DNA from 4 places in the Sodalis sp. RH19 genome. Region 1 is predicted to be linked to each of the others. Evidence: predicted binding sites of a transcription regulator. Region 1 holds the regulator's gene; each other region holds the start of a gene.

The links. Region 1 encodes LexA, which represses DNA repair genes until DNA is damaged. Its sites were predicted from a motif close to TNCTGTATGTACATACAGNA; they were not measured.
Region 2: a site for LexA is predicted at 4,150-4,169, ahead of umuD (translesion error-prone DNA polymerase V autoproteolytic subunit). Genes of this name have one in related genera too.
Region 3: a site for LexA is predicted at 2,211-2,230, ahead of umuD (translesion error-prone DNA polymerase V autoproteolytic subunit). Genes of this name have one in related genera too.
Region 4: a site for LexA is predicted at 3,043-3,062, ahead of ACL2XF_RS20090 (YebG family protein). Genes of this name have one in related genera too.

Annotation. Positions count from the first base shown of each region.
Region 1 is NZ_CP178734.1:4,274,032-4,281,401, forward strand. It holds gene ACL2XF_RS19245 (inverse autotransporter beta domain-containing protein) at 1-562, opposite strand, end outside; gene pspG (envelope stress response protein PspG) at 860-1,078, opposite strand; gene dusA (tRNA dihydrouridine(20/20a) synthase DusA) at 1,371-2,408, opposite strand; gene rcsA (transcriptional regulator RcsA) at 2,837-3,466, shown strand; gene zur (zinc uptake transcriptional repressor Zur) at 3,632-4,141, shown strand; gene ACL2XF_RS19270 (CsbD family protein) at 4,363-4,572, opposite strand; gene lexA (transcriptional repressor LexA) at 4,978-5,586, opposite strand; gene ACL2XF_RS19280 (diacylglycerol kinase) at 5,707-6,075, opposite strand; gene plsB (glycerol-3-phosphate 1-O-acyltransferase PlsB) at 6,201-7,370, shown strand, end outside.
Region 2 is NZ_CP178734.1:5,615,615-5,622,984, forward strand. It holds gene ACL2XF_RS25365 (DUF3413 domain-containing protein) at 1-917, opposite strand, end outside; gene panS (ketopantoate/pantoate/pantothenate transporter PanS) at 1,314-2,240, opposite strand; gene umuC (translesion error-prone DNA polymerase V subunit UmuC) at 2,430-3,698, opposite strand; gene umuD (translesion error-prone DNA polymerase V autoproteolytic subunit) at 3,701-4,132, opposite strand; gene ACL2XF_RS25385 (GntR family transcriptional regulator) at 4,710-5,375, shown strand; gene ACL2XF_RS25390 (type 1 glutamine amidotransferase) at 5,423-6,124, shown strand; gene ACL2XF_RS25395 (ABC transporter substrate-binding protein) at 6,197-7,255, shown strand; gene ACL2XF_RS25400 (M24 family metallopeptidase) at 7,274-7,370, shown strand, end outside.
Region 3 is NZ_CP178734.1:3,810,222-3,817,591, reverse strand. It holds gene ACL2XF_RS17345 (DmsA/YnfE/YnfF family dimethyl sulfoxide reductase) at 1-1,895, opposite strand, end outside; gene umuD (translesion error-prone DNA polymerase V autoproteolytic subunit) at 2,246-2,662, shown strand; gene umuC (translesion error-prone DNA polymerase V subunit UmuC) at 2,665-3,930, shown strand; gene ACL2XF_RS17330 (winged helix-turn-helix transcriptional regulator) at 3,901-4,305, opposite strand; gene ACL2XF_RS17325 (SDR family oxidoreductase) at 4,404-5,153, shown strand; gene ACL2XF_RS17320 (GNAT family N-acetyltransferase) at 5,234-5,716, shown strand; gene ACL2XF_RS17315 (DNA alkylation repair protein) at 5,713-6,807, opposite strand; gene phoA (alkaline phosphatase) at 7,004-7,370, opposite strand, start outside.
Region 4 is NZ_CP178734.1:4,454,833-4,462,202, forward strand. It holds gene ACL2XF_RS20080 (mechanosensitive ion channel family protein) at 323-1,405, shown strand; gene ACL2XF_RS20085 (LysE family translocator) at 1,836-2,453, shown strand; gene ACL2XF_RS20090 (YebG family protein) at 2,692-3,030, opposite strand; gene ACL2XF_RS20095 (GlcG/HbpS family heme-binding protein) at 3,382-3,816, opposite strand; gene ACL2XF_RS20100 (dihydrodipicolinate synthase family protein) at 3,806-4,717, opposite strand; gene ACL2XF_RS20105 (SDR family oxidoreductase) at 4,711-5,538, opposite strand; gene ACL2XF_RS20110 (mandelate racemase/muconate lactonizing enzyme family protein) at 5,567-6,670, opposite strand; gene ACL2XF_RS20115 (MFS transporter) at 6,673-7,370, opposite strand, start outside.

The DNA of each region.
Region 1 (7,370 bases):
GCGAGCTATTTACGAAGCGGAAACGATTATCGGTATTGATCTTCACCCTGGCGGTACCATAGTGATTTAACCATTTCTGCATGGCCGCGCCTGCCTCGCCGGTCACCAGCGAGCCAACCCTTGCTCCCATCTCCCCATCGGATTGATCGGCGGACATCATCGTGCCAAGCGTGGTAAACCTATTGATGAACCGCTGATCATCGTCGGTCGCCACGGCTATGGGCAAACCAGGCTTACTCAAGGTGTCGCCATCCGGCACGTCAATTTCATCCCCTGCCGTCAATGAAGCGAAAGGTTTCGAAAAAGTACGGAATTTATTCAAATTTTTTAAATTTTCCGCTGTAATATGATATTTCCTTGCTACAGAATCAACCGTTTCCCCTTCCCCTAAAATATAAGTCCGACTCATAAATACAGCGGCACCTGGCGTCTCAGCAGCATGCACATCAATGATAACAGGGTGCAACATCAGGATTATAAAAACAAAAATCCAAATAAAATGCTTAAAAAAAGCTAATCGATAAAATAACGATTTATGTATTTTAACTTTAGTTAGCTGCATGATATACCACGCATTATAAATAATATATATTAAAAATGCACACCAGCTTCAATGAAATGCAGCTCTCATTTATATAGCGATGTGAGTGGACGCATAGCTTTAAATAACGAGAGCTACTATAGCAATCTATAAATAAGCAATATCGAGATATTCGCTGGGTTTTTGAAAAGCTTATGGGATACTAATATTATTATATCAAAAATAACGTTTTGGCGCCTTGCCCTTGTCAGGTAAGGCGCCAGCTGGAAGACTTCGGATTAGATATAACACCTATGCCGCCCATCCCGGGCGGGTAGCTTAATAGCGGGGAAAACGGGGCGGGTTAACCGTACGCCAGATCCAGGCCACCACCAGCGCGAGTAACAGCCAGGGGAGCAGTTTCAACGCCATGACCAGCACGCCGGCAAACATCATGACCAGGAAACCCACCGCCAGCGCCGCCAGTACGCCCAGGAATGAGATACCGGTCAACAGCAGCATGAAAAAGAATGCGATGACAAAGACGAATTCCACCATTACAGGCTCCTGAAATCGGGGTGACACAGCAGGCTGGACCTTCTGCGCCTATTGCGATGATAATAAACATATTACAAAAATCGTGCCAATAAAGTAGCGCGCCAGGCCATTGAAAAATAATGAAAAATAGTGTTGTGCTCAAAGCAGGAATGGTATTTTTGACTAATTAATAGTTATTATCGCCGTTATCAGCAGCCTCAATCCCGCGCCATGGCCGCAATAGCCCTCATGACGCGCTTTCGCCCCCGGCGGCGCATGGCGGTACCCATTGGCTGGGGGCAGCCGGCAAAAGTTATTCGGCAACGCACCGCATCGGTTCAGCTTTTGCCACTTTGGCCAATGCCTGACGTACCACCTCAATACCGGCGCCGGGCTTGTGGGCGTTTTCGCTCAGATGACGTCGCCATTGCCGCGCGCCCGGCACGCCCTGGAATATCCCAAGCATATGGCGGGTGATATGGCCGAGGTAAGTGCCGTTCGCCAGCTCGCGTTCCATATAAGGAAACATGGCTTCCACCACCGCTGTCATGGTGTCATGGGGATCAACGACACCAAATAACCGGCTGTCCACCTGGCACAGCATACCGGGATTCTGGTAGGCCTCGCGTCCTATCATCACGCCATCCAGGCAGCTCAGATGCCGCTGGGCGTCGTCAAGCGTCGTGATGCCGCCATTAATGGCAAACGTCAAGGAAGGAAAATCGCGTTTTAGCTGATAGACGCGTTCATAATCCAGCGGCGGTATCTCGCGATTTTCCTTCGGGCTCAGCCCCGATAGCCACGCCTTACGCGCATGGATAATAAAGGTCTCGCAGCCGCCCTGCTCAGCCACAGTCTGGATAAACTCGCACAAGAATTCATAACTATCCTGTTCGTCTATACCAATACGGGTTTTCACTGTCACCGGAATCGACACCGCCGAGCGCATAGCGGCGATACAATGGGCCACCCGCTCGCGCTCAGCCATCAGGCAGGCGCCGAAGCGGCCGTTTTGTACCCGGTCGGAAGGGCAGCCGACATTAAGATTAATTTCGTCATAACCGCGCAGCGCGCCCATGCGCGCGCATTGCGCCAATGCATCCGGCTCGCTGCCGCCCAATTGCAACGCCACCGGATGCTCGGCCTCGTTATAGGCCAGGTAGTCGCCCTTGCCGTATAGCAATGCGCCGGTGGTCACCATCTCCGTATACAGCAATGCATGACGGGTCAGCTGGCGCAGAAAATAGCGGCAGTGACGATCGGTCCAGTCCAGCATCGGCGCGACGGAAAAGCGCTGCGGGGAAAATGGCGCTACGGCCAGCCGGCTGTTAGCCTCGGTTGAAAATGTCATAACGTCATATGCAGGCATAAAAATGGGTTTAAGGAAGAGAGGGAGATTATCTGTGTAGTGTATCACAGAAACCCTATTAGGTAGCGAACACCCCATGCGGCGATTCATCAACCATGTTAATGTTTAATTCTTACTAAACATAGGTAAATGTTTAAAGATTGTTAAATAATTATGCTTCCAGAATGCGTGAAAAGGCCACGGCGTCTCAAATAAGCACCATTTCATCCCAATACCTCCCCAAGTGATTTACAAAGCGATCATAATCATTTATCACATGATCTTAATTCAAATTTATCCAGCCATGCTGATAAAAGGTTGAAAAATGATAAATCGATATAGACAGTAATTTTTATATTTTAATATCCCCCTATGTCATTTTTTATCCGAATCCTTTTTATTTCAGGATGAATCTAATTGCAGATATTATTATGACAGTATTTATACTCGATCCTTGCACTTATACTAAATGCGCGCTTAAAAGCTCATTGTCGGCAAGCGGTATCAAAGGCGCCATTCGCGATGTGGACAATATCAGCACGTTGCGAATGAGATGCAAAAACGCCAATCCTTCGATAGTTTTTATTAATCAAAACTCTTACCAGTATCAAGGTGATGGAGAAGGATTAAAATCCATTATTGACGAACGGCCTTTGACGCTTTTTTTTATTTTCATTGGTAATGAGAATATTAAGTTCCATGATTTCGTGCCAATCAGGGACAATGTGATTATTTTATCAAAATTTATAAAGATCAGCACATTGTTAATGATAATCCGTTACTTTATGGACACCAAAGCCTGGCGCAATGACGATGCCGCCATCGGGTTCTCTCCGCTGCGTTTTAGCAAGACCGAAGTAGAAATTTTAACCATGTGGATGTCAGGTTATGACACCATGTATATCTGTACCCAATTGCACATTAAAGAAAAAACGCTTTCTTCTCACAAAATAAATATTAAGCGGAAAACCAAGGCCAGTAATAAACAGGTGATATACCATTTAATTGCTATTGCCAACAGCGTCACAGATAGTATCAATATCCGTTATCCCGTTTGCTGAAAACCAGCGGCTCCGTTCGAACGCCACAGCTAAAGAAACCTGCCCCCGATCCCCGTCCCCTCACCCTTTTGCCGGTGACAATATGGGTTAAAACACGCCAATATTCGGCGTTTTTCCGCCTTCATGATAAGATAGAGGGCGGAAATCAGCAGTGGGGGAAACGCTATGAATACCACCGATCAGTCTCAATTGCTCAGCCAGGCTGAACAATTATGTGAGCAACGCAACGTGCGCCTGACGCCACAGCGACTTGAAGTGTTGCGCCTGATGACACAGCAGGATGGCGCGATCAGTGCTTACGACCTGCTTGATCTGCTGCGGGCGACGGAACCGCAGGCAAAGCCGCCGACAATTTACCGCGCGCTGGATTTCCTTCTGGAACAAGGTTTTATCCATAGAGTGGAATCCACTAACAGCTTTGTTCTTTGCCACCATTTTGAGCAGCCCAGTCACACCTCCGCCTTCTTTATCTGCGATCGCTGCGGCCAGGTGACTGAACAATCAACCGAAGGCATTGAAGATATTTTGCAAAAAATGGCGCAAGCCACGGGTTTCGCCATGCGCCATAATGTCGTCGAGGCACACGGGTTTTGTACCTTATGCGCCGAAGTGCAAGCTTGTGACAATCCCCAGGACTGCGGACACGATCATAGCGTAGCGATAAAGAAACGCTAGCGTCCCATTTTGGCTTTTACAAGAACCCGGGAGCAAATGACGTTTATTATGGCTGAAGTGAGATAACGCGTTTGGTTAATACATTGGAGAGGCGGCAAAAGAGGGGAATGCTGATAGGATCATATAAAATAGGTGGTACGTCCTTGTACCTTTGGGTAGGAACACTTAAGGAAGCCATAACCGCACAGTGAATATGCATTAGTCATGATTTCCAAAAATCATTACCAACGATATTTGTTACGTGTTTCCCAGTCCTTTACTTCCGTTTCCGCGGCTTCTTTGCCGTAACCGTAACGTTCCTGGATCTTACCGATTAACTGATCGCGTTTACCTTCAACTACCGTCAGATCATCGTCAGTAAGCTTACCCCATTGTTCTTTCATTTTACCTTTGAACTGTTTCCAATTACCGCTGGCTTCATCTTTGTTCATCGGAGTTCTCCTTGGTTATCGGTTTCTCAGTCAACATCTGCCACTCCAGGTTTTATTAGCGCATAGCGAGGACACGTATTGCGTCCCAAAACCTGCATGTCATAAGTTAACCCTATGTCTAAAGTATAGCAGGGGATTTGGCATAAGGTTTATTCAGCAGATGATTAGACCATATTGGCAGGGTTATAAACGCCGTATGGGCTATAAGGTGAAATAAAACAGTAGGTAGAAGGTATCAGCCCGTACACCGCTAATTGTAACTAAATATAAATACCGCTAGCGGCAGCGGCCGCGCCGCAGCACTTTTATGGCGGCGAACCCGCATTCCGCGTCGCCGGTTATCCGCCATAAAATTCTCGCTGACGCGGGATAAGGGATATTCAGGATGCCATGGAGCACCGTGAGTTAAATCCAGTTGCCGTTGCGGATAACGCCGACCGCTAAACCTTCGATGGACATTTCCTGCTCGCGCAAATCGACAATAATGGGCGAAAACTCGCTGTTTTCCGGTAGCAACTCAACGATGTTACCGTGTCTTTTCAGGCGTTTTACCGTGACCTCGTCATTGATTCGCGCCACCACGACCTGACCGTTATGGGCATCCTGGGTTTTATGCACCGCCAGCAGATCGCCGTCCATGATGCCGATATCCTTCATGGACATGCCGCTGACACGCAGCAGGAAATCCGCGTGGGGCTTAAACAGATCGGGATCGATCTGGTAATGGCTTTCGATATGCTGTTCGGCCAGCAGGGGTTCTCCGGCGGCCACGCGGCCGATCAGCGGCAGGCCGGTTTCTTCTTCTATCAATAACCGGATGCCGCGCGAGGCGCCGGAAACGATTTCGATGGCGCCCTTGCGCGCCAGCGCCTTAAGGTGCTCTTCGGCGGCGTTAGGGGATTTAAATCCCAGACGATGCGCGATCTCCGCCCGGGTCGGCGGCATGCCGGTTTGCGCAAGATGATCGCGGATGAGGTCAAATACCTCTTGTTGTCTGGCGGTTAATGCTTTCATTCCGTCCCCTGTTTGTTTATACAGTCTTTCTGTGAGTATATACAGGTCCGCAGCAATTGAAAACCACAAGCGTTGCAAAATGTGATAAAACCCTGCCGACGACCGGCCGCGCCGGCCATTTTAAGGAATATACCGCCATAACAGCGTTATCCACACGAACAGCGCCAAAACAATGGCCAGGGTCACCGCCGCCGAGCCCAGGTCCTTCGCCCGGCCAGAAAGTGGATGCAGCTCCGGCCCGATGCGATCCACCACCGCTTCAATAGCACTATTCACGATCTCAATGATCAGCACCAGCCATACCGAACCGATCAATAAAATCCGCGCCACGGGTTCTGGCTCCAGGTAACAGGCAAGGGCAACCGCCACCACGGCAACCACCACTTCCTGGCGAAAAGCGGCTTCATGCCGCCAGGCGGCGCGATATCCTTTTATGGAATAGCCCATGGCGTTAAAGATGCGCCGAAGTCCGTTGGTTTGGTTTGCCATAATTTTGCGCGCTAAAGAAAAATTGTGCCTATATTACCGTTTCTTCTCGTTCGCATCACCACAGATCTGTCGCGCGGTTTCTGGTATTCTTGTGGCGCAATGCTAACAAGAGGCTTCACGAAGATATGTCAGGCTGGCGTACTATTTATTATACGTTGTTGAATTTACCGCTCAGGCTACTGGTGCGGAGTAAAGCCATTCCCGCCAATCCCCGGCAAGAAGCCGGCTTGGACCCGCTGCGGCCAATGATGTATGTTTTGCCCTATAACTCCAAGACGGACCTGCTCACCCTGCGCGCGCAATGTCTGCAACTGGGGTTGTCCGATCCGCTGATACCGCTGGAGATCGACGGCGTCGTCTTGCCGCGCTACGTCTTTATCCACGATGGCCCCCGTATTTTTCGCTATTTTTCCGAAAAACTGGAATCCGTGAAGCTGTTTCACGATTATCTGGATTTACATCGCAATAATCCGCAGCTTGATGTCCAGATGGTGCCGGTATCCGTTATGTTCGGACGATCGCCCGGCCGTGAAGCGCAGCAGAACCAGCCGGCGCCCCAGTTGCGCCTCCTCAATGGTTTCCAGAAGTTTATCGCCGTCTTGTGGTTGGGGCGCGACAGCTTTGTGCGTTTTTCCCGTCCGCTGTCCATGCGCTATATGGCGACCGAGCATGGCACCGATAAAACCATCGCGCAGAAGCTGGCACGCGTCGCCATGATTCATTTTGCCCGCCAACGCCTGGTGGCTGTGGGGCCGCGGTTGCCTGTCCGTCAGGATTTATTTAATAAGCTGCTGGCGTCCAAGGCGATTGAAAAAGCCGTGGAGGACGAAGCCCGCGCTAAAAAAATCTCGACTGATAAAGCGCAGCAAAACGCCATCGAGCTGATGGAAGAAATTGCGGCGGATTTTTCCTATGAAGCCGTGCGCTTGTCGGATCGGGTATTAAGCTGGACCTGGAACCGGCTATACCAGGGCCTGCACGTGCGCAATGCCGAACGCGTCCGGCAACTGGCCGAGGACGGCCATGAGATTGTCTATGTGCCCTGTCACCGCAGCCATATGGATTATCTGCTGCTGTCCTATGTCCTATATCATCAGGGGCTGGTGCCGCCGCATATCGCCGCCGGCATTAACCTGAACTTCTGGCCGGCGGGTCCGATTTTTCGTCGGCTGGGCGCGTTTTTTATCCGGCGTACCTTCAAGGGCAATAAACTTTACTCCACCATATTCCGCGAATATCTGGGTGAGTTATTTACCCGGGGTTATTCGGTGGAATATTTTATGGAAGGCGGGCGG
Region 2 (7,370 bases), 1.3 Mb from region 1:
AACAAACTGAATATGCCCGGCTCGGTAGAGTTGCCGCCGCTGCGATGCTGATGGAAGCGCAGCGCCTGCTGCGCGAACCGGCTGACGTTGGGGGTCACCCGGTCATTGGCGTCGTCGTAGCGCCAGGCGTCGATCAGGATAAACAGCACATTGGGCTGCTGGGCCGGCTTGGCATAGGCGATAGGGTGCAGGGGGTAATGCAATGTCCCTTCCGGCTCGGCCTGTAGATTGTTCTCTTTATTCAATGCCAGGGAGGGATCCACCAGTCCCCAGGCGACCAGCCTGGACTTGGCCGTCAGCGGGTAATAAAGCGGAAAATCATGGGTATAACTTGGGATCTGGGTTCTATAGTTGGCGTCATCCCAGGCGTGCATACCCTGGCTGACCAGGATACTGAGCGCCATCAGGCTGTAGCCGGGCGTCCTGAGCGTGCTTAGACGGCGTACGGCGCGCGCCAGGCGGTTAAACAGCAGTTGCAGCGCCAGCAGCGCCAGCCCCATGCCCGCGCCCACCAGCCAGGTGTACCATGAGAGGTCGACCACGTCGCGCCCCTCGAACAGCATTTCGAGCACGACGCCGTTAAGGTGAAAGCGGTATTGGGCGAACACCAGGGTATCGACAACCAGCACCGCAACGGCGCAGAACCCCAGCAGGATGCCGATGCCCCGGAACAGCCGGCCGGGCAACAGGCACAACAGGCAATTCAGCGCCAGGCCCAGCAGGCAAATGGTGCCGAACAGGGCGTATTGGGCGGTAAGCAAATAGATAACCGAACGGTAATCCCCCGCCGGAATGGTAATCCATTGCCAATAGCGGAAACTTACCGCCGTCAGTAACACAGCGTTTAATAACCAGAACACCGTTGCCCATTTTACATTGGGTTTAATTGAACTAAAGGCATTCAATCTAAGCGTCATCTTCAGTAATCCTGTATGGCAAATAGAGCGGCGAGCTGAGAGGCGGTGAGATTTAACACCCAAATTGTGTTTAACCGGCTATCTATTTTAGTAAACAACTGTAACGCGCCGCTCATTATCAGCCGGTCACCGGATGGCTTTATCGATTAACTTGGCTTAAGCATAGCGGGCGGATGAGAAAATGGGGAAAACGACAGGCGCCGCCGTCAACGGCGCCAGAGGCGGCCATGACCACATCAACGCGTAAATCCGGCGATAGGCGACGGTGGAATCACCGCGGTTTTATTTATCAAATGGGCGAGCCGCGCGGACGTATTCCGTTAAGCTTTCTGATACGTTAACCGCCGGCGCAACCTCTGCGCCGGACGGCATGGCGTCATTGATAGCGTAGCGCCGTTATTTTGGCTTCCCGTTCTTGATCGGACGGCCGGACCAGTAGCCGGCCAGCACCGAACCGGACAGGTTGTGCCATACCGAGAACAGCGCGCCGGGCAGCGCGGCCAGGGGGGAGAAATAAATCTTGCCCAGGGTGGCCGCCAGACCGGAGTTTTGCATGCCGACCTCCATGGCCAGCGTGCGGCAGGTGGTTTCGTCAAAGCCGAACAGTTTTCCGCCCCAGTAGCCGCTCAGCAGGCCGATGCCGTTATGCAGGATCACCGCCGCGATCACCACCAGCCCCACCGAGCCGATAAATCCCTGGCTGCCGCCCACCACCGCGCTGATAATCGCCAGGATGCAGATCATTGAGAACGCCGGCAGCCAAGGCTCCACGCGCTTAACGGCGCGGGTAAACAAATGATGGATAACCAGGCCGGCAAAGATCGGGATAACCACAATCTGCAAAATGCTCAGCAGCATGCCCGCCACATCGACCTTGATCTGCGCATCCACATACAGCCGGGTCAGCAGCGGCGTGGCGAAAACCCCCACCAGGGTGGACACGGCGGAAATGGTCACCGACAGCGCCACATCGCCTTTCGCCAGGTAAATCATCACATTGGAGGCCGTGCCGCTGGCGACGCTGCCCACCAGGATCATGCCCGCCGACAGATCGGGCGGCATCTGGAACAGCTTGGCCAGTATCCAGGCGGCCAGCGGCATCACCAGGTAGTGCAGGAAGGTGGCGGCGATAACCGGCGCCGGGCGGGAGAGGACGCGTTTAAAATCAGCCACCCGGAGCGTGACGCCCATGGCGAACATAATCAGCATCAGCAGGATGCTCACATAGGGCCCGATGCGGGTAAAGGTGGTCGGGGAATAGTAGGCGGCGATGGACAGCAAAACAGCCCACAGCGGGAACAGGCGGGTAATCTTGGCTAACATGTGAGGTGTGTCCTTATTATCTTATTTTAATAGGTAAATTGTGTTGCCGGGAGCTGATACGGCCCCCGCGCTTGCCATAGCGGCTTTATTTGTACCGTCAATCCGGATGGGTGGCAATATATTACCGTCAATAAAGCGCGTTGCCGGCTGTGCCGGCCTTGCCCGCGCGGCTTTTTTAACCCCGCGTCTTCAGATTATCCTGGCGACGGGCAATTGCCCCCAGCGCGTGGTATAAGCCGGCGATAGCATCTCGCGCTTCATCGCCCAGGCGGGGGCGATGCCCTGGCCCGCAAACCCGATATGGCCGATACCGGTCTGGTTGATGCGGTCGAGCACCGCCATCAGCTCACGGCTGGACGGACGGGGAGGATGGTCGTCAAACAGCTGGAACTGGGCCTGGCGGGTGGGAGAAAAATCATTCAGCATTACCCCCGCCTTGGCGTAACGGGGGCCGTCGCGCCAGATGCGCTCCAGGCCGCGCACGGCGGCCGCCATAATATCCCGGGTATCCTGGGTGGCGGTGAGCAGCGTTTCGCTGGCGCCGTTGGCATAATAAGGCTCATTGATGGCGTAGGGGGATGAGCGGATAAATACCGCTATCTGGCGGCAATACTGTTTTTCCTGGCGCAGTTTTTCCGCCGCGCGCCCGGCGTAGCGGCAGACCGCCTGGCGCATGGCGGCAAGATCGGTGACCCGGCCGCCAAACGAGCGGCTGCAGACGATCTGCTGCTTGGCCGGCGGCTGCTGCTCCAGACTGAGGCAGGATTCGCCGCGCAGCTCCCGTACCGTGCGCTCCAGCACCACGCCGAAGGTTTTGCGGATAAAATGGATATTGGCGTCGGCCAGCTGCAGCGTGGTTTGCATGCCCATGGCGGTGAGTTTTTTGCCGATACGCCGCCCAACGCCCCACACATCTTCAACCGGCGTCAACGCCATCAGCCTGCGCAGCCGGATCGGATCGTCAAGCGCCACCACGCCGCCGGTGGCCGGCCACCGCTTGGCCGCATGATTGCACAGTTTGGCCAGGGTTTTGGTGCGGGCAATGCCTACCCCCACCGTCAATCCGGTCACCTCCCGCACCGCCGCGCGCACCTGCCGGCCGAACCGATCGTAGGGCACGCTGGCATTTATGCCGGCGACATCCATCCAAGCTTCGTCGATGGAGTACACCTCGGTACGGGGCGCCAGGGCTTCAAGCGTCGCCATCACCCGCGCCGACATATCGGCGTACAGGGCGTAGTTCGAGGAAAACACGGCGATGCGCTGCCGGCGCAATAACGCTTCCAGTTGAAAATAGGGCAGGCCCATTTTCACCCCGAGTTTTTTCGCCTCCGCCGATCGGGCAATCACGCAGCCGTCGTTATTGCTCAGCACCACGATCGGCACGCCGCGCAGATCTGGACGGAACAGGCCTTCGCATGAGGCGTAGAAGCTGTTGACGTCGGCCAGGGCAAACATGATCAATTGCGGGTGTCGTGAACGGCGAACAGCACCACGCCGAAAATTTCCAGCGTGTCGGGGTCGGGAAACAGTTCGGGGAACGCCGGATTCATCGGCTGCAGCGCCAGGCGCGGCCGCAGGCAGAGCCGTTTGACGGTAAATTCGCCGTCGACGGCGGCGATGACGATATCGCCGTGGCCGGCTTTTTCCGCCCGGTCCACCACCAGCAGATCGCCGTCGCCGATACCCGCGTCGGTCATGGAATCGCCGCTGGCGCGGACAAAATAGGTGGCGCTGGGATGGCGGATACAGTATTCGTTCAGGTCGAGGGTCTTTTCGACATAATCCTGGGCCGGCGAGGGAAAACCCGCCCGGCACCGGTCGGCGAACAGCGGCAGGGACAGCACCGGCAACAGGCCGGCGGGCGCAAAAAATGTCGTGATGATCTTCATGCTGATAAATCCATTAATACTGTTTATGTGTCCAGTATAAATAAATCAGGCGGTTTGAAAAGACACCAAAGCGGGATAGCGGCCTAAAAAGCGATTAGCTGGCTGATAAATAAGGATCAAAAAATTTAACCGGCAATGCGTCGGCGTTATCTCGCTCATGTATATAATTTATATAGCTAATTATTAGTTAGGATATGTTATTGGTTTCATGCGGCAACCTTATGTTGCCCCAGGGCGCGGGCGCGGGAAAAACACCGCCATACGGATAACCTATCTCTGCGCGCCAGCCAGATCAAAAATGACTGCATTACTATTTCGCTTGCCGCCCCGCCGCTCTTTATTCTGCCCCCTGCTCAGCCCGCGCAATGCCTGCTACGGGCCTTGGCGGTATACGTTCGCCCGGCGCCGGACGCGTCCGCAGCCGGTCAAGAAATAAGATTTGCTTATTTTACTGCAATTCGCCGCCTGTTATCAGACGTTCAGGGCATTTAAGCGGCGGATGTTGCGGTAGACAAATGGTATACAAATAGAATACAAAAAGAGGGCAGGGTAAAAATCATGCAGTACGGAGGCAATAATGAAAGCAACGGAATTAACCCCACCGCACGATCAATCGTTAACGCAAAATGCCTTTGATGCCGTGCTGCGCATGATCCAGGCCGGCGCCCTGGCCAATGGCGACGTGGTAAACGAACGCCGGCTGGCGGAACAGCTGGGCCTGTCGCGTACGCCCGTGCGCGAGGCGCTCGGCCGGTTGGAAGGCAGCCATTATCTGCGCCGATCGGGGCGGACGCTGCTGGTTAACGGCGTGGAATTAAGCGAAATTTTAGAAATCATGTCGGTGCGCATGCTGCTGGAAGCCGACGCCGCCCGCAGCGCCGCCGGCAAGATGTCGGCGGCGAAGCTGGGCGCCATCCGCCAGCGGCTGATGGCGATGGCCGGTCCCGATCAGGTTACGGCCGGCCATCATTGGGAAGTCGACGACTTCCTGCATCTCAGTATCGCCGAGACCAGCGGCAATAAGCTCTTGCTGCGCCTGATAGGCGAGCTGCGCACCCGCACCCGGATGTTTGGCAAAGAGACCGTGCCCTCGCGTTTTGAACCGGGGCGCAACGAGCACCTGGCGATCGTCGACGCCATTGAGGCGGGCGACGGCGAGCGTGCGGCGCAGGCGATGGTGCGGCATATCGAAGGGGCGCGCAACGCCATATTCCAGTCGGTCACCGGCGGCGGTTCGCGCTAACTACCGGCCGCCGACAGCGGTTCGTTAACGAGTATCAGGAGGGCCCGATGGGTCGCAAGCGTCTGCTGTATCTTCACAACGGCCAATCGCAACAGACGATCGCCCGCCTGGACGATCGTTTTGAATCATGGGGGCTGGAGGTCGATCGCCACTGGGCCTACCAGAACCAATTTCCCGCCGACCTGGCCGGTTATGACGGCATTTTTCTTTCAGGCAGCCCGCACGGCGCTTATGAAGATATTCCCTTTATCCACCGTGAACACCAGCTGATCACGCAAGCCGCCGGCCTGGGCATCCCCATGCTGGGGATCTGTTTCGGTAGCCAGATCCTCGCCTCGGCGTTGTGCGGGCGGGATCAGGTCTTCCGGCGCCCCACGTGCGAAATCGGCAATAAATGGCTGCAGGCGACACCCGCGGCCGCCGGCGATGCCATCGCCTCCGGCATCGTGCCGCAGGTGTATATGTTTGTCTGGCACAACGATGAAGTGCGCGCCACCCATCCCGACATGACCATCCTCGCGGCCAGCGATCAATGCCCCAACCAAATCTGGCGTTATAAAGATCAGCCGATCTGGGGTATCCAGGGCCATCCGGAAATTACGCTGCGGCAGGCGCCGCTGTGGTTTGAGCAAAACCGCGCCACCATGGAGCGCGACGGGGCGGATATCGGGCATCTTATCGCTACCGCCGACGAAGCCGCGGCGGCCAAAACCATGCTGACCCGCTTTGCGGCGTTTATCGCACGTTAACGGCTTATCGCCCGGCGCGGGGCAGGGTTTCGTGCCGGGAACGATGTTTCCAGTGATGAAGGGAGAGAAGTGATGACAAGATTGCGCATAAAACTGCTCGGCGCGTTTGCCGCCGCCACGGTCGTTGCCGCGTCGGCGCTGCCGTTAAACGCCGCCGCAGCCGATGAAATGACGTTTGCCAGTTGGGGCGGCGCATACCAGGATGGCATTCGCGCGGCCTGGATGAAACCTTTTACCCAGGAAACCGGCATTGAGGTTATCGAGGATACCAATCCGGTTATCGCGCGTATCAAGGCGATGGTGGATACCCATAAAGTCGAGTGGGACGTGGTGACCGCCGGCGGCGCCAGCCTGATGCAGGGGGCGAAAAGCGGCCTGTTTGAAAAAATCACGCCGGATATGGTCGATGAAAGCAATGTGCTGCCCCAGGCCCGCAACGACTACGGCGTACCGTCGGAAATCTTTTCCACGGTAATCGGCTATTCGACCAAGGCTTTTCCCAACGGCGGACCGAAAACGTTCTCCGACTTCTGGGACGTGAAGAAATTCCCCGGTAAGCGCACGCTGCCGGATAAGCCGGACACCGTGCTGGAAGCGGCGCTGCTGGCCGACGGCGTCGCGCCCGCCGATGTGTATAAAACCCTTGATACGCCCGCCGGCATGGAGCGCGCGTTGAATAAGATCCGCCAGATCAAGCCCTATGTCGCCATGTGGTGGTCATCGGGCGCGCAGCCGGTACAGGCGCTGGGCAGCGGCGAAGTGGTCATGGCGCTGGGCTGGAACGGCCGTTTCCAGGCCGGCATTGACGACGGTCTGCCGATTGCCATGGCCTGGGATCAATCAGTGGCCCAGGTAGGCTATTTTATGATTGTCAAAGACGCCCCCAACAAGGCGCAGGCAGTTAAATTCCTCAACTACATCATTCGCCCGGAGGTGCAGGCGCGTTTCAGTCAATATGTGGCCTACGGTCCGGTAACGCCTAAGTCAATCCCGCTGATTGATAAATCGCGCCTGGGGCGGCTGCCCTCGACGCCTGAACGCCTGGCCAATGCGTTGTTTATGAATATCGACTGGTGGGCGGCCCATTCCCTGGCGGCGGGTGAAGCCTACAACACCGCCATGCAACAGTAATTCACAAATAGGGTATCAATGATGGTGGAAACCAATTACTGGTTTGAAAAAGCGGAATATGACCAACGCCTGGCGCGGGTGCGGCAACAACTGGTGGCAAAAGGCTATGATGCCC
Region 3 (7,370 bases), 460 kb from region 1:
CGGTAGGCGACAAAGTGGCCGTCGGGATCCTGGCGTTTATAGATGCCCTGGGCTTTTAACTGCTCATAGGACGGCAGTTGCGGGTCCTTGGCCAGCATCTTGGCATATAAAAATTGCAGCCATTCGGACTGGGTGCGCCCTTCGGTAAATTTTTGCGCCACATCCGCGCCGAGGCGCCGCGCGATATCGCTGGTGATCTGGTAAATCGAGCGGCGCTCGAATTTTGCCGAGGTGGCGGGCTGGCCGAAAATCAGATACCCCATATTGGCGGCGTAATCGTTGGGGACGATATCCTCCTGTTCGGTGGTCATCAGGTCCGGCAACAGGATGTCGGCGTATTTCGCCGATGAGGTCATAAAGTTTTCAATCACCACGATCATTTCGCAATCGCGCTCGTTTTTCAGGACTTCATGGGTGCGATTGATATCCGAATGCTGGTTGACCAGGGTATTGCCGGCATAGTTCCAGATAAATTTAATCGGCACGTCGAGCCGGTCCTTGCCTTTTATGCCGTCTTTTAACGCCGTCATTTCCTTGCCGCGTGAGATGGCGTCGGTCCATAAAAATACCGGGATCTGGGTTTTCACCGGATTGGTCAATACCGGCAGCCGTTCGATGGTAATGGTGTAGGTGGACTCGCGGGCGCCGCTGTTGCCGCCGTTAATGCCCACGTTGCCGGTGAGGATCGGCAGCATGGCGATGGCGCGCGCGGTCTGCTCGCCGTTGGCCTGGCGCTGCGGCCCCCAGCCCTGGCAAATATAAGCCGGTTTGGTCGCACCGATTTCACGCGCCAGCTTGATGATCCGATCGCGGGGGATACTGGTGATCCTCTCCGCCCACTCCGGCGTCTTGGCGATGCCGTCGTCGCCCTGGCCGAGGATATAGGCTTTGTAGTGGCCGTTGGCCGGCGCGCCGGCCGGCAGGGTTTTTTCGTCGTAACCGACGCAGTAGGTATCCAGAAACGCCTGATCCACCAGATTTTCACTGATCAATACCCAGGCGATCGCCGACACCAGCGCCGCGTCGGTGCCGGGGCGAATGGGGATCCATTCATCCTCGCGCCCGGCGGCGGTATCGGTATAGCGCGGATCGATAACGATCATGCGCGCGTTGGAGCGCTCGCGCGCCTGCTCAAGATGGTAGGTAATGCCGGCGCCGCTCATGCGGGTTTCCGCCGGGTTGTTGCCGAACATCACCACCAGTTTGGTATTAACGATATCCGAGGTGCTGTTGCCCTCGTTGCTGCCGTAGGTGTAGGGCATGGCGGCATTGATCTGGGCGGTGCTATAGGTACCGTACTGATTGAGGTAGCCGCCGTAGCAGTTCATCAGGCGGGTGATAAGCGAGCCCGACGGTGACGAGCGGGCGAAATTGGCGCCGGTGGCGCCGGAGGAATAATTGATATACACCGCTTCGTTGCCGTAATCCTTGACGATACGCTTGAGATTATCGGCGATGGCGTCCAGCGCTTCATCCCAGCTGATGCGCTGGAATTTGCCTTCGCCGCGTTCGCCCACGCGCTTCATCGGATATTTCAACCGTTCCGGATGGTTCATCCGCCGGCGCATGGAGCGGCCGCGCAGGCAGGCGCGCACCTGATGATCGCCGTATTCATCCTGGCCGGTGTTATCGGTTTCCACCCAATACACCTCGTCGTCGCGCACATGCAGCCTGAGCGCGCAGCGGCTGCCGCAATTAACCGAACACATGCTCCAGACCACCTTATCGGCCGTTCCCGCGGTCGTTGCCGGGGTAACGGCCGCCCGGGCGAACAGGAAAGGGAGCTGCAGCGCGCTGCTGGCCAACAGCAATCCCCCGGTCGCCACGCCGCCTTTCACCAGGCTGCGCCGGCTGATGGCGGCTTCGCCAAGCAGGGTTAATGTCTTGTTCTTCATCTCTCACCCGTCACATTGCACACACAAAGCGTTGCAGCCCGCAATCCTATAAAGCCTGATAGTTACTGGGGTTACAATTCATGGGAGCATAATGCGCGAAAAACAGGCGGAAAAACTTGTTCCTGAACAAAGTCGCATAACAAAAAGGGTTTTTAAGAACCAAAAGTATGAGTTACGTCTCGTTTTATCATACAAATATGCGGCGCCAGGCCGGCGCATGGGCGCCAGCCACGCGTGATCTTAAATCCAATGATTATCAGCCGTTTGTCGCCGCCGTGGTTTTTCCAGCTTCACATGTTCCCCCGGTCGCATCTATACTGTATGTAAATACAGTATATGGAGTGGCCGTTATGAAGATTTATCCCGCGGCGTTGGGCATCGGCGTACCGCTGCCGTTTTTTGGCGATAAAGTCGCTGCGGGGTTCCCCAGCCCGGCGCAGGATTATGTTGAACATCGCCTGGATATCAACGCCATCTGCGTGCGCCATCCGGCCAGCACCTATTTTGTCCGCGCCACGGGTGAATCGATGATTGAGGGCAATATCCGTGAAGGGGATATCCTGGTGGTGGACAGCGCCCTTAAACCCGACCACGGCAATATTGTTATCGCCTCCGTCGACGGCGGCTTTACCGTGAAACGCCTGCAGCTTCATCCCCGCGCGCGGCTGATGCCGATGAATCCCGCCTTCGCGCCCATTCCCATTACCGAAGACAGCCAGGTGGAAATCTTCGGCGTGGTGACGTTTATCATCTATGCGGCGCTGTAGCCATGTACGCGCTGGTGGATATCAATTCGTTCTACGCTTCGTGTGAAACCGTATTCCGGCCGGAATTGCGCGGGCGCCCGGTGGTGGTGCTGAGCAACAACGACGGCTGCGTTATCGCCCGTTCCGCCGCCGCCAAACGCCTTGGTGTTGCTATGGCCGCGCCCTATTTTAAGATTCGCCGGCTGCTTGAACAACATGGCGTGGCGGTGTTTTCCAGCAACTATGCCCTGTATGCCGATATGTCGCATCGGGTGATGACCCTGCTGGAGGACATGGCGCCGGCGGTTGAGATCTACAGTATCGACGAGGCCTTTCTCAATCTCACCGGCGTCGGCCATTGCAGGGCGCTGGAACAGTTTGGCCGCGAGGTACAGCAAACCCTGTTGCAGTGCACGCATCTGCATTCGGGGGTGGGTATTGCGCCCAGTAAAACGCTGGCAAAGCTTGCCAACCACGCCGCCAAGCAGTGGAGCAAAACCGGCGGCGTGGTGGATCTGTCCTCGCCGCTGCGCCAGCGTAAGCTGATGGCGCTGATGCCGGTGGAGGAGGTGTGGGGCATAGGACGCCGGCTGGGCAAAACGCTGCGGGCGATGGGGATCGGCACGGCGCTGCAACTGGCGGATTCCCATCCGGCGTTTATCCGTAATAATTTCAGCGTGGTGCTGGAGCGCACGGTGCGTGAGCTGCGCGGCGAACCCTGCCTGGAGGTGGAGGAAATGCCGGCGGTGAAGCAGCAGATTATCTGCAGCCGCAGCTTCAGTTCCCGTATCACCCGTTACCAGGATATGCGAGAGGCGGTATGCAGTTATGCCGCGCGCGCGGCGGAAAAACTGCGCGGGGAAAACCAGTTTTGCCGGCAGGTCGCGGTCTTTGTGCGCACCAGTCCGCACGCGGCCGGCGAAATCTATTACGCCAACCAGGCCACCGGCCGCATTCCCGTCCCGACTAACGATTCCCGGGATATCATCGCCCAGGCGACGGCCTGCCTGGATAGCCTGTGGCTGGACGATCGGCGTTATCTGAAGGCCGGCGTCGTGCTGGGCGATTTTTATGACCGGGGCGTGGCGCAGCTCGGCCTGTTCGACCGGTATAAGCCGCACGTTAACGCCGAGGCGCTGATGGCGACCCTGGATAAGGTCAACCGCTCGGGCCGGGGGCAAATCTGGTTTGCCGGCCAGGGCATCCGCCGGGACTGGCAAATGAAACGCGACATGTTGTCGCCGGCCTATACCTCCCGGCTAAGCGATCTGCCCCGCGCGGCGCTCTAGGCCGGCGCCGGCCTGTAAATCCTCCTGGTGCGCGTCGACCCACGCGGCCAGGGACTGTAGCGGCGCCTTCAGCGTCTTACCCAGGGCGGTGACCTGATATTCAACCCGGGGCGGGATTTCGGCGAACGCGGTACGCCGCACCAGGCCCTTGGTTTCAAACGCGCGCAGCTGACGCGTCAGCTCCTTTTGCGTGATGGGGTAGACCCCGCGCTGCAGTTCGCCAAAACGCACCGGGGCGTCGATAACGATCAGCCGGTAGAGGATGGGAATGGCCCATTTGCCGGCCACCAGCTCGACAAAGGTAAGCATCGGGCAGGGCGTTATCGCCGGCGGCGGTAATATTTTTTTCGGTTGCGCAATCGTTCGGGTCGTCATTTCATCCCACTCGCCTCTTTAGTATCCTATTGGTACCTACTATCATTTTAATACTATCTTATAAATAATGGCATTTTTCACCTGTCAGAGAGATAAAAATGCCTCGTTTAGCCGATAAATTTGCCTTGATCACCGGCGGCACCAGCGGTATCGGGCTGGAAACCGCCCGTCAGTTCCTGGCCGAGGGCGCCACCGTCGCCATCACCGGACGCAACGCCGATGCGCTGGCGCGCGCCGCCGGGGATCTGGGCGAACGGGTGGTATGCCTGCAAAGCGACGCGGGCGATATAGCCGCCCAGCCGCTCCTGGCGCAAACGCTTTCTGCCCTGTGGCCCCGGCTGGATGTACTGCTGATCAATGCCGCCGACGTGACCCACCGTCCGCTGGAGGAATGGGATGAAGCCGGTTGGGATCGCCTGATGGCGACCAATCTGAAGGGGCCGTTTTTTCTGGTGCAGTCACTGCTGCCGCTGCTGCATGCACCGGCCTCGGTGATTTTATGCGGTTCGGTCAGCGCGCATATCGGCCTGCCGCAAAGCGGCCCGTATGCCGCCAGCAAAGCCGGATTGCTGTCGCTCTCCCGGACCTTGTCGGGGGAACTGCTGGCGCGCGGCATCCGGGTCAACAGCTTAAGCCCCGGCCCGACGCAAACCCCGGCGCTGGAAAAACTGGGCCTGGACGGGGCGGCCTATGCGGCCCTGCTGGCGCAAATCAAGCAACTGGTGCCGCTCGGCAGGCTGGGCACGCCGCTGGAGCTGGCCAAGGCGGCGGTCTATCTGGCGTCCGATGAATCGGCGTTTGTCGTCGGCAGTGAATTGATTGTCGACGGTGGCGTCAGCGGCTTATGATGTGCCGGTGGCCGGATAAGCCCTGGCTTTGCATTAGGGGCGCCGGCGTGGATAAGCACGTTATGATAACGGGTAGCGCTATGATTCATCTGAGGAATATGACCGCCGGGGAATACCCCGATTATCGCCATTTTTTTATCGGGGAATACGCCCGGGACCTGAGCGCCAACCACGGTTACGATATCGGGCAGGGCAGGATCAACGCCATCGCCAGCATTGACGGGTATTTACCGCAGGGGGTGGCGACGCCGGATAACCAGCTGTACTGCATCGAGGCCGGCGACGCGGCGGACCGGCAAGGCGTACCGCCGGTGGCGGGGTATTTATGGATCACGTGCAAAGACGAGGCGGCCTATATCTCCGATTTCTGCATCCTGCCCGCCTGGCGCCGCCGCGGGCTCGGACGCAGCGCGCTGGCGCAGCTGGATCAGCGGTTGCGCGCCCAGGGCGTGACCGAACTGGGGCTAAGGGTGGCGGCCGATAATCCCGGCGCCCGTGCGCTGTATGATGCCTGCGGTTTCCACGTTACCGGGGTGAATATGGTGAAACCCCTGTCACGCTAGACAATAAAAAACGCGCCCCGCGCCAGGCATTCGCCGTTGATAAAGACCTCGACGGCATGTCTGCCGGCATAGTGCATGCGGGTGGTAAAGTTGCGGATGGACTGGCTGCGGCTAATCTCAACGCTTGCATGCGGCGCCAGCGTCAGGGTTTTCAGTTTGAACACTTTGGCCGATGTGCCGCCGGATTTTTTCACATAGTGGATGGCGTAATCAATTACCAGCCGCTGGGGCAGGGGCGAGGTCGAGCGCAGCCGGAACGCCACGGTCACCTTGTCCCCCAGCCGGATTTCCCCGGGACTCACGCGCATCTCCTCCAGGCTGACCTGCGCCGCTTCGCCTGCGCCGATAAGCCCCAGCGCCCGCCGGTCCCCCTGTTTGATCAGGCTGCGCAACGCGTGACGGACGATCCAGGCGGTGGGGGGATGATGCAATTCCCATCCCTCCAGCAGGTCCATGACCCACTCGGGATGATCCTTGGTGATATCGTTGAGATGATTCGCCACGGATTTGCGTACGTACAGGCTGGGATCGGCGCGCAGGTTGTCGAGAATGGGTTTCACCGGCGACGGGTCGGCCCGCAGCGCCTCCAGGCGGAACGACCAGGGCAGGCGCGGCCGGCTGCCTTCGCTGGCCAGCCGGCGGACGTGCTCGTCATCGTCGCGCGACCAGCGTTCCATCAGCGCCAGCCCGCGGGACAGATCCTGGCGCAGGTAGGGGCGCACCGCGAATTCCGAGGAGCCGAACGGGGTAAAAAAGCGCAGGGCCTCCATCGACAGATCGTACTCATCCAGCCCGTACATCGCCACATACTCCGGCAATACCAGGGTGACAAAGCGATTGTCCAACCGCGGCGCCAGCCGGCGTAAAATCGCCAGCGCCTGCCCATAGTCCGCCGGCAGGCCGTCGTGCAGGCAGACGCTTACCCGCCGCAGGCGCGCCATCAGCGATAATTGGTCCAGTCCGTCGCCGGTGGCCGCCAGGAAGCGGGCGCCGTCAAAACCGGGGTGGACGGCGGCGGTGTGCGCCGCGATATCGCGCAGCCGGGCGTGGTTAAAGATTTCCTTCAGCGCGGGCGCGCTTTGCTCTGACATGTCACCTGATCTTATGGGAGCGGAGCCAGTTCGCAGGCTAAAGAAAATGACGGGTTTAGGCAAGTCTCACCGTGCGGAAAATCCTTCCCGGCGACAGGAAATGACAAGGGATGATACGCCATGGCGCGATACCCTGGTCCATTCCCGCCTTTACCGCCGGCACGGCGGTAAAGGCGGGAGGGGTCCCTGGCGGTAATTATTGTTTAATGCCCAGCGCATCGCGCATGGTATAGAACAAATCCGTCTGGTCGGTCAGGCCGGCCACGTTGCCCGCATAGGGACCGAAGGCGGCGATACGCAGCTGGGTGCCGGTATGTCCCTGGGATTCGGGGTCTTCAGAATTGCCGTAGCTGATGGCCATCACCGCGCCGTCTTTCGTGGTCAGCGCCTGGGTCAGGCCGGGGGCCTTGGCGTCCGCTTCGATAATCTGGCTGGAGTGGGCGTGATCGGCGGTGACCACCACCAGCGTATGGCCGTCGGCGCGGGCGAATTCCAGCGCCTTTTGCACCGCTTCATCCAGGTCCACCGTCTCGCCGAACTGGCCGCACGGGTTGGCGGCATGG
Region 4 (7,370 bases), 180 kb from region 1:
TAACCTGTGCTATTAGCATGAACACATCACTAGGGGCGGGTACAGGCAGATGACACGAGAGCGGTTTGAGCGCGGACATCCTGCTAGCGGATTGAGTAAATTAAACGCCATCATTAATTTCAGTGAGTTGCATTTATGCTACGCTTGTATTATCGGTTTCCTTTCGAGGTTTTTTTATGTTAAAAAAATCAGTTAACTACATTTCTCATCAACTCATGTGCGTTCACCATTTACTCCGCAGATAACCGTTAAGACAACGGTTACTGAATTTTTATTACTGATCTGACAACCAGAGGTTGTTGACTTGATATAAGGGAAAAGAATGCTAATGATATTCGATGAGTTATCTGGTGCTCCAATTTGGGTGCCTGCGGTATTGCTCGTCATTCTCTCACTCGCACTGGGGTTCCTGGCCCGATTTATACTTCTCAGGTTCATCCGCTACTGGCAGAATCGTGACCGAAAGCTCTTCAAATCACTTGAAAAACATCTTCGTGGATCAATGTTTCTTTTCATTCCCTTACTGTTGATAAATGTAGGGGTTAATTATATTAACATTCAGCCAAACTCCCTTGATTTTATTACATCCACCCTTAATATCTTTATTATATTATCATTTTGCTCCATTTTAATTCGATTAGTTAATGTTGCGCAAGATATGCTTTTTATCCGCTATGACATTAATCTTTCGAATAATCTTCGTGCCCGTAAAATTCGCACTCAAATAATGTATGTAAAAAAAGTCGCTATTGTATTGCTCGTGTCATTCTGCCTTACTCTGATACTTCTCAGTTTTCCCGGTTTCCGAAAATTCGGCACGACAATCTTAGCCGGCGCGGGGGTTGCCGGAATAATCATTGGGTTTGCCCTTCAGAAGTCGCTTGTCAACTTGTTTGCCGGAATTCAGATAGCTTTTACGCAACCTATAAAAATTGATGATGCTGTAGTCGTCGAAAATGAATGGGGCTGGGTTGAGGAGATAAACCTGACTTATGTCGTTGTGCGTATCTGGGACCTTCGTCGACTGGTCCTGCCCATCACATACTTTACAGAAAATCCTTTCCAGAACTGGACGCGTAATAACGCACAGATATTAGGCTCTGTTTTTCTTTACCTCGATTATTCCATGCCATTAGATCCTCTCCGTAAGCATTTTGAAAAAGTCCTCAGTGAAACAAAACTCTGGGATCAACAGACTCAGGTGCTCCAGGTAACCGAAACTACTGACAAAACCATGACCATCAGATTATTGATGACTGCACAGAATTCCCCCATCGCCTGGGATTTACGCTGCCATGTGCGGGAAAAAATGATTGAGTTTATTCAGCAAAATTATCCGCAGAGCCTTCCTCACGTGAGGGCTACACTGACCGATTCGGTGTGTGATCGTCCGAAAGGTCAGTAGTTAATCGTTTTCATTTTTTCTGTATACCGTGGAACGTACAGATACTTTAAGCGTGCTGCGTGAGCACCAGGACAAAAACAGCTGGTCAACTTCGCTTTATTCCCTGCTTAATGAGGCTTTGCGGCTGACCTGCAGGCTATGTGAGGCGAACCGCAGGCCCCATTAAACGGCCTGCGCCAATATCCGGACATCTTTCGCCGTTCGCTGTAGAGTGATAATCGCATGTGTCTGGGCAGCTATATGGATGGCCGCTGAAGACAATGAGCTACCCGAAGCGGTGAAAATAGCCAGGAGTCGGCCCGATCTCAGCTTGTTTGATGGATTAATACAAAGTTATCGAACTGCTGGCCTGCTCCCGGCATAATGGGAAGCCAATGATTTATTGGTGAGTTTAAACTGATTTAACGTCAGCGAGTTATAAGGAAAATACATGATCGATACACATGCAGTTCTTACCGTGTTGCTGATTTATCTCGCTGGCGTGGTGATACCCGGGCCAAACTTTGTCGCCGTGGTGCATAAAGCGGTCGCTTCCACGCGCTCGGCCGCCCTTGCGCTGGTTGCTGGCATTGTGGTGGTCAACCTATTATGGGCAAGTTGCGCTATCGGCGGAATCGGTTTGCTATTTGCCGCATTCCCTTGGGTTGCGCTGATTGTGAAAATATTAGGGGCAGGATATCTGCTGTGGTTTGGCTTACGCCTTATCCTCAATGCGGGAAGCCAACCCGTTGCGAACGAAAATGCCCTATTGCCAGGTCATTTCCGCCAATCCTTTATTCAGGGCGTGATGACTAATATCGGTAATCCGAAATCCATGGCTTTTTACGCCGCCATATTCTCTACTGCCGCTCCGGCGCATGTTTCTGCGGGCACCTTTATCGCCATGCTCAGCGTTGTCGGCATCATTGCATCACTCTGGTACGGAGCGGTTGCCATCACCCTTTCTCAACCACGCATTTCTTCCGCCTATCAGCAGGCCAAAAAAGTCATTGATAGGCTTTGCGGCGGGTTGATCATACTGTTAGGGATCAGGCAGATTATTAATTAATCAGCCAAAATTATCCCTGCAGCAGCTTAACCAGTAAAGCAACGTTATAAAATGCATCTTTAACCGGAGCGGCACCGGGCATGGCCCTACCCCAATATTCTGCTCCACCCAGAACTGGAAATCCGGCATGATAAATCCATGCCGTTGACGGAGGTGAGGCCGATGAAAAAATCCCGCTACACCGCAAGGCGTTATCACTCACGGCGCTGTTCTGTATTGGGGTACTTCCCGCAGGGGATCAGGCTGCTTTTACCGCTCTGATTTTTTTTGTGCCGGCATCAGCATTATCATCGGTTTCCATGCTTTCCGATTCATCTGCGGGAGCCTGAGCGCCGATGGCTTCCGGCAATTTGCTGGTGCGCAGTATATGCTGGACGTCATCTTTATGCTCGGCCAAATAAAGACCCAGCTTTTCAGCCTGCGGTTCATCCAACGGCATCCCGCTGGTCAACAACCAGTCGCTGAATGCTTCAGCCATATCGAGCATCTTGTCGTAGGCCTCCGCTTCTTTCTTACTGGCAAATGTCATTTTCTCTTCACCCTTTCTGACGACCACATATTTTGTTTCAATAGCCATAACCGCCTCCAATACTGTAATTATAGCCAGTATATCAGCAAGTGTCGCTCATCGTCCACCACACATTCAACGGCAGTATGTGCTGTAATCCATTCCCATTAAACAAGTCTTGCTGGTCTCATGCCGGGAGCCATGCAAGCCGCTATGCGATTTATCTGCCGCTGGAATACTCAACCAGCAGCAACTAACGCGCATCTTTGCGCAATAACGGCAACTGCTGCTCCCGTGCAGGTGAAACGGCGAAACCGTAACGCTGGTGGAAACGTGCTGCTTTATTATCCCGGTTTTGAGCGCGATGTCTTGCTGGGTCAGGTACATAGCCTTGCGTGCCGTCTTGACATCCGCGCCGTATCAACCGAACTGCCGCGCCCAGTGGTCCGCCAGCGCGATATCTTTTTCCGCCGGCAAGCCGCTTATGCCGATTGCGCCCACCAGGGCGCCGTTTATCACGATCGGCACGCCGCCGGGCATTGGCAATAAGGCGGCGTCATTGAGCATGCGCATATCCAGGGAACCGTTTTTCACCTCCTCCGACACCAGACGGGTACTGCGCCTGAGCATCAGCGCAGTATAGGCTTTACGTTGCGCCAACAGCCGCGGCAAAGGCGGACAGGAGTGATGGGCGCCAAAGGCCGCCAATTCGCCGTGAACGCCCACCACGGCCACCGCCAGCCCAGTGGTGGCGGGATCCAGCGAAGCCGAGGCGATGATTTCGGCGACTTTACCGATAGCCACCTTATCCTGCAGGATATAACGCGCGGCAAGGCCGGCAGGTTCATTGGCCATGCGCGATACCCTCCCGGATAGTGTCATTGAGCACGCCCAGCTCGTGTTTTTGCCGGTCCGTCAAGGGAACGAACGGCTCCCGCACCGGCCCGAGGTCCTCCAGGCCAAGGCCCGTCATATACTTCGCCGACTGAAAGATCCCCCGCGCCACCATAAATTCGACGGCATTGTTAATCTGCAGCTGGATTTCCCGCGCCCGGTTGAGCTCGCCCCGCCGGAATAAGTCGCGAATGGCCAAAAATCGCTCGGGCTGCAGATTGACCGTGGTGCCGATGGTGGCGGTCGCGCCGGCCGATAGCGCCGACAGGTAGATCTCATCAAAGCCGTTGAAAAAAACCTTGCCGGGATATTTTGCCGCCATGCGCTCCAGGGAATAGAGGTTGTGCGAGGTATGCTTCACCCCCAGCACCTGTTCATCGGTTAATAACGCGTCGGCGGTTTCCTCGTCAAGTTCAACCGAAGTGAATTGCGGGATATTATAGACAATCACCGGCAGCGATATGGCCGCAAGCACCCGCCGGTAATACGCGATGATCTCTTTTTTGGAGAATTTGTAATAATAAGGGGGCACCAGCGATACCGCGTCGGCGCCATCCTGCTCCGCCTGCCGGGCCAGAGAGACCGCGTCAGCGGTCCTCACCGTACCGACATGGGAGATCACCGGCACCCGGCCTTTCACCTGCGCCGCCAGAACGCGCAGCAGCTGTGCCCGTTCCTCCATGCCCAGGAGCGGGCCCTCCCCGGAAGATCCGCAGCAGTAAAATCCTTCCACGCCGCGCTCGAGCTGATGTTCCACCACCTTTGCCAGCGCATCGTAATTGACGGATTCATCCTCATGCATCGGTGTGACCAGCGCTGAAATGACCCCCCGGTATTTATCCCACCCGCCGCGCTTTACCATGCCGTCCATCCTCCGTCCACCACCACATTGGCGCCGGTCATATACACTGACGCGTCGGAAAGGAGAAACACGATAGTGCCGTTATATTCATCTTCATTGGCCATGCGGCCGATGGGCATGCGGGCGATATAATTTTTCTGGAACCGCGGATCCTGATCCGGCCGCGCCACGCCGGAGATGGTCAGCGTATTGACCCGGATACCGTCCCGGCCCCAGTAGGTGGCGCAATAACGGGTAAAATTGTACAGTCCCGATTTGGCCGCGGAATAGGCGACCGGCTTGATGAAGGGCACGCCGGTATCCTCTTTTTTGTAGCTGTAGATATCCTGCACCGGCGATACCACGCCGTAGATCGATCCGACATTGATGATGGATCCCTTTTTTCCCGCCGCCTTCATCCTGGCGCCTACCTGCTGGGTCGCCAGGAATGTGCCCACCAGATTGACTTCCACCACTTTACGGAAGACGTCCACGGGGAACTGCTCAAAGGGGCCGGAGACCTCCGGCGGCGCGCTGGGCTGGGTATCGATGCCGGCATTATTCACCAGCCCGTCTGGTACGCCCCATTGCCGCTCGATATCATCCAGCGCACGATTGATACTGCCGCTGTCGGTGATATCAACCTGATAAAACGCCAGGCGCGGGGATTCCCGCTGCTCGCCGAACACCTTCAGCAGCCGTTCTTCAGCGATGTTCTGCGCGAAAACCGCCACCCTGGCCTGCCGTTTATGCAGCTCCTTGACATATTGGGCGCCCAGTTGCCCCAGGCCGCCGGTCACGACGATAATCTTATCTTTGACGGAAAATAAGGTATCTTCCATATGCATCTCCTGCTATCGAGTGATGACGTTATATTTTGTGGGCATGCAAATAGTCTCTGTCCAAAATGATGCCGTGACCGGCCCGCTCGCTGGGAACGTAGTACCCGTCCACCTCCTCGCCGGCGGATAATACGATGCGCAGATCTTTCCAGCGTCCGCCGTCGGTGACTTCCGCATAGGACACATTGGGCACCGCGGCCAGCAGGCTGGCGCTCAGTTCCAGGACGAAATGCGGCGTCATCGGCAGGTTATGCGCGCGGGCGACCGTCGCGACATCCAGGTATCCGGTGATACCGCCGACGCGCCCCAGGTCGGCCTGGACAAAATCCACGGAACCGTTGTCGATATATTGGCTGAACTGGCTGAGATTATAGACATTCTCGCCCAGGGCAATCGGCGTGCTGGTCCTCTCGCGCAGCTGTTTATGGCCGGCGATATTGTCCGACGGCAGCGGCTCCTCAATCCACAGCAGGTTCAACGGTTCAAACAGCTTGAATGCCCGCAGGGCCTGGGGGAAATTCCATCCCTGATTGGCATCCACCGCCAGAGGGAATCCCGGCACGGCTTCCTGGATTTTGATTAAGCGCTCGACATCCTCTTCCAGGTCGGGTTTACCCACCTTGACCTTGGCCGCGAGGTACCCCTTCGATTTCCAGCGGCGCACCTGTTCGATCACCTCCTCCACCGACATGTGCAGGTTGATGCCGCTGCCATACAACGGCACGCGATCGCGCACCCGTCCGAGCAAGTCGATGAGAGGCACATTCAGCGTTTTGCCCAGCAAATCCCAGTAGGCGATATCCAGGGCGGAAAGCGCATGGGTGGTGACGCCGGCGCCGCCGACATCGTGAATATATTTGTAACTGCGATCCCAGAGCGCGCGCGGCGACAAGCGCTGTCCGATAACATCCGGGATGATTTCCTTGATCAAGGCCGAAATGGTGGCGCCGCACCAGCCGGAAGTGTGGCTGAAGCCGGTGCCCACCAGTCCGTTGGAGCCATGCACATCGACGATTGCCACCTCAATATCGGTGACGTGGTGGATCTGGTCGCCCCAGGGTCCTTCCGGCAGCGGTACGCGCGCCGTCATCAGTTCGATATTTTCAATTACCGGCATTTTGGTGATAGTCATGATCAGTCCTCTTTCTTTAGTCCGTTCAACAATTCCGGATGCGTGAATCCCGACATCCCGTGGGAAGTGTCTTGCACATCATTTTCATATTCATTGTCGCCGGCGACATGGCCGAAGACTTCGGGCAGCAGGAATGTCGCGGCCAGAAAAGCCAGGAACGGCGCGATGGCGATAAGCGATGAGGCCAGCGGCACGCCCAGGGTGTCAAACAGCGGCGGGAAGACCAGGGTGGTCAGGAACGCGGTGATTTTTACGATGGTATAGCCGATGCCGGATGCCACGCCGCGGTATTTCGGTTTGGCCACCAGCGATACCACGGTCATGCCGCTTTCCGAATCCCAGTAATGGCCCCACAGCATCAGGGCGGCGCCGCCGGTGATCATCAGATAATTCAGTTTGAATACACCGTAGGCGGCTAACAATATGCCGAAAGTCACCAGCAGGAAGCCGAGCTGGCTTAAGCCGCGATGTCCCAGCCGTTTGAGCAACAGCGGTCCGACAAAGGCCGAAAGCGCCGCCACGCAGTTCACCGCCAGCAGCGCCAGGTTGTTCTGGATCTGGCCGGAAATGCCGATGGTCACCAGGATCAGGGGCAGGTAAAAGGAAAAAGCGTAGTTTTCAAACGACTGGACCGCGCAGGAAATCCAGCCGAACAGCGTGGTGCGGCGCGAAAATTTGCGACTGAACAAATCTTTTAGCG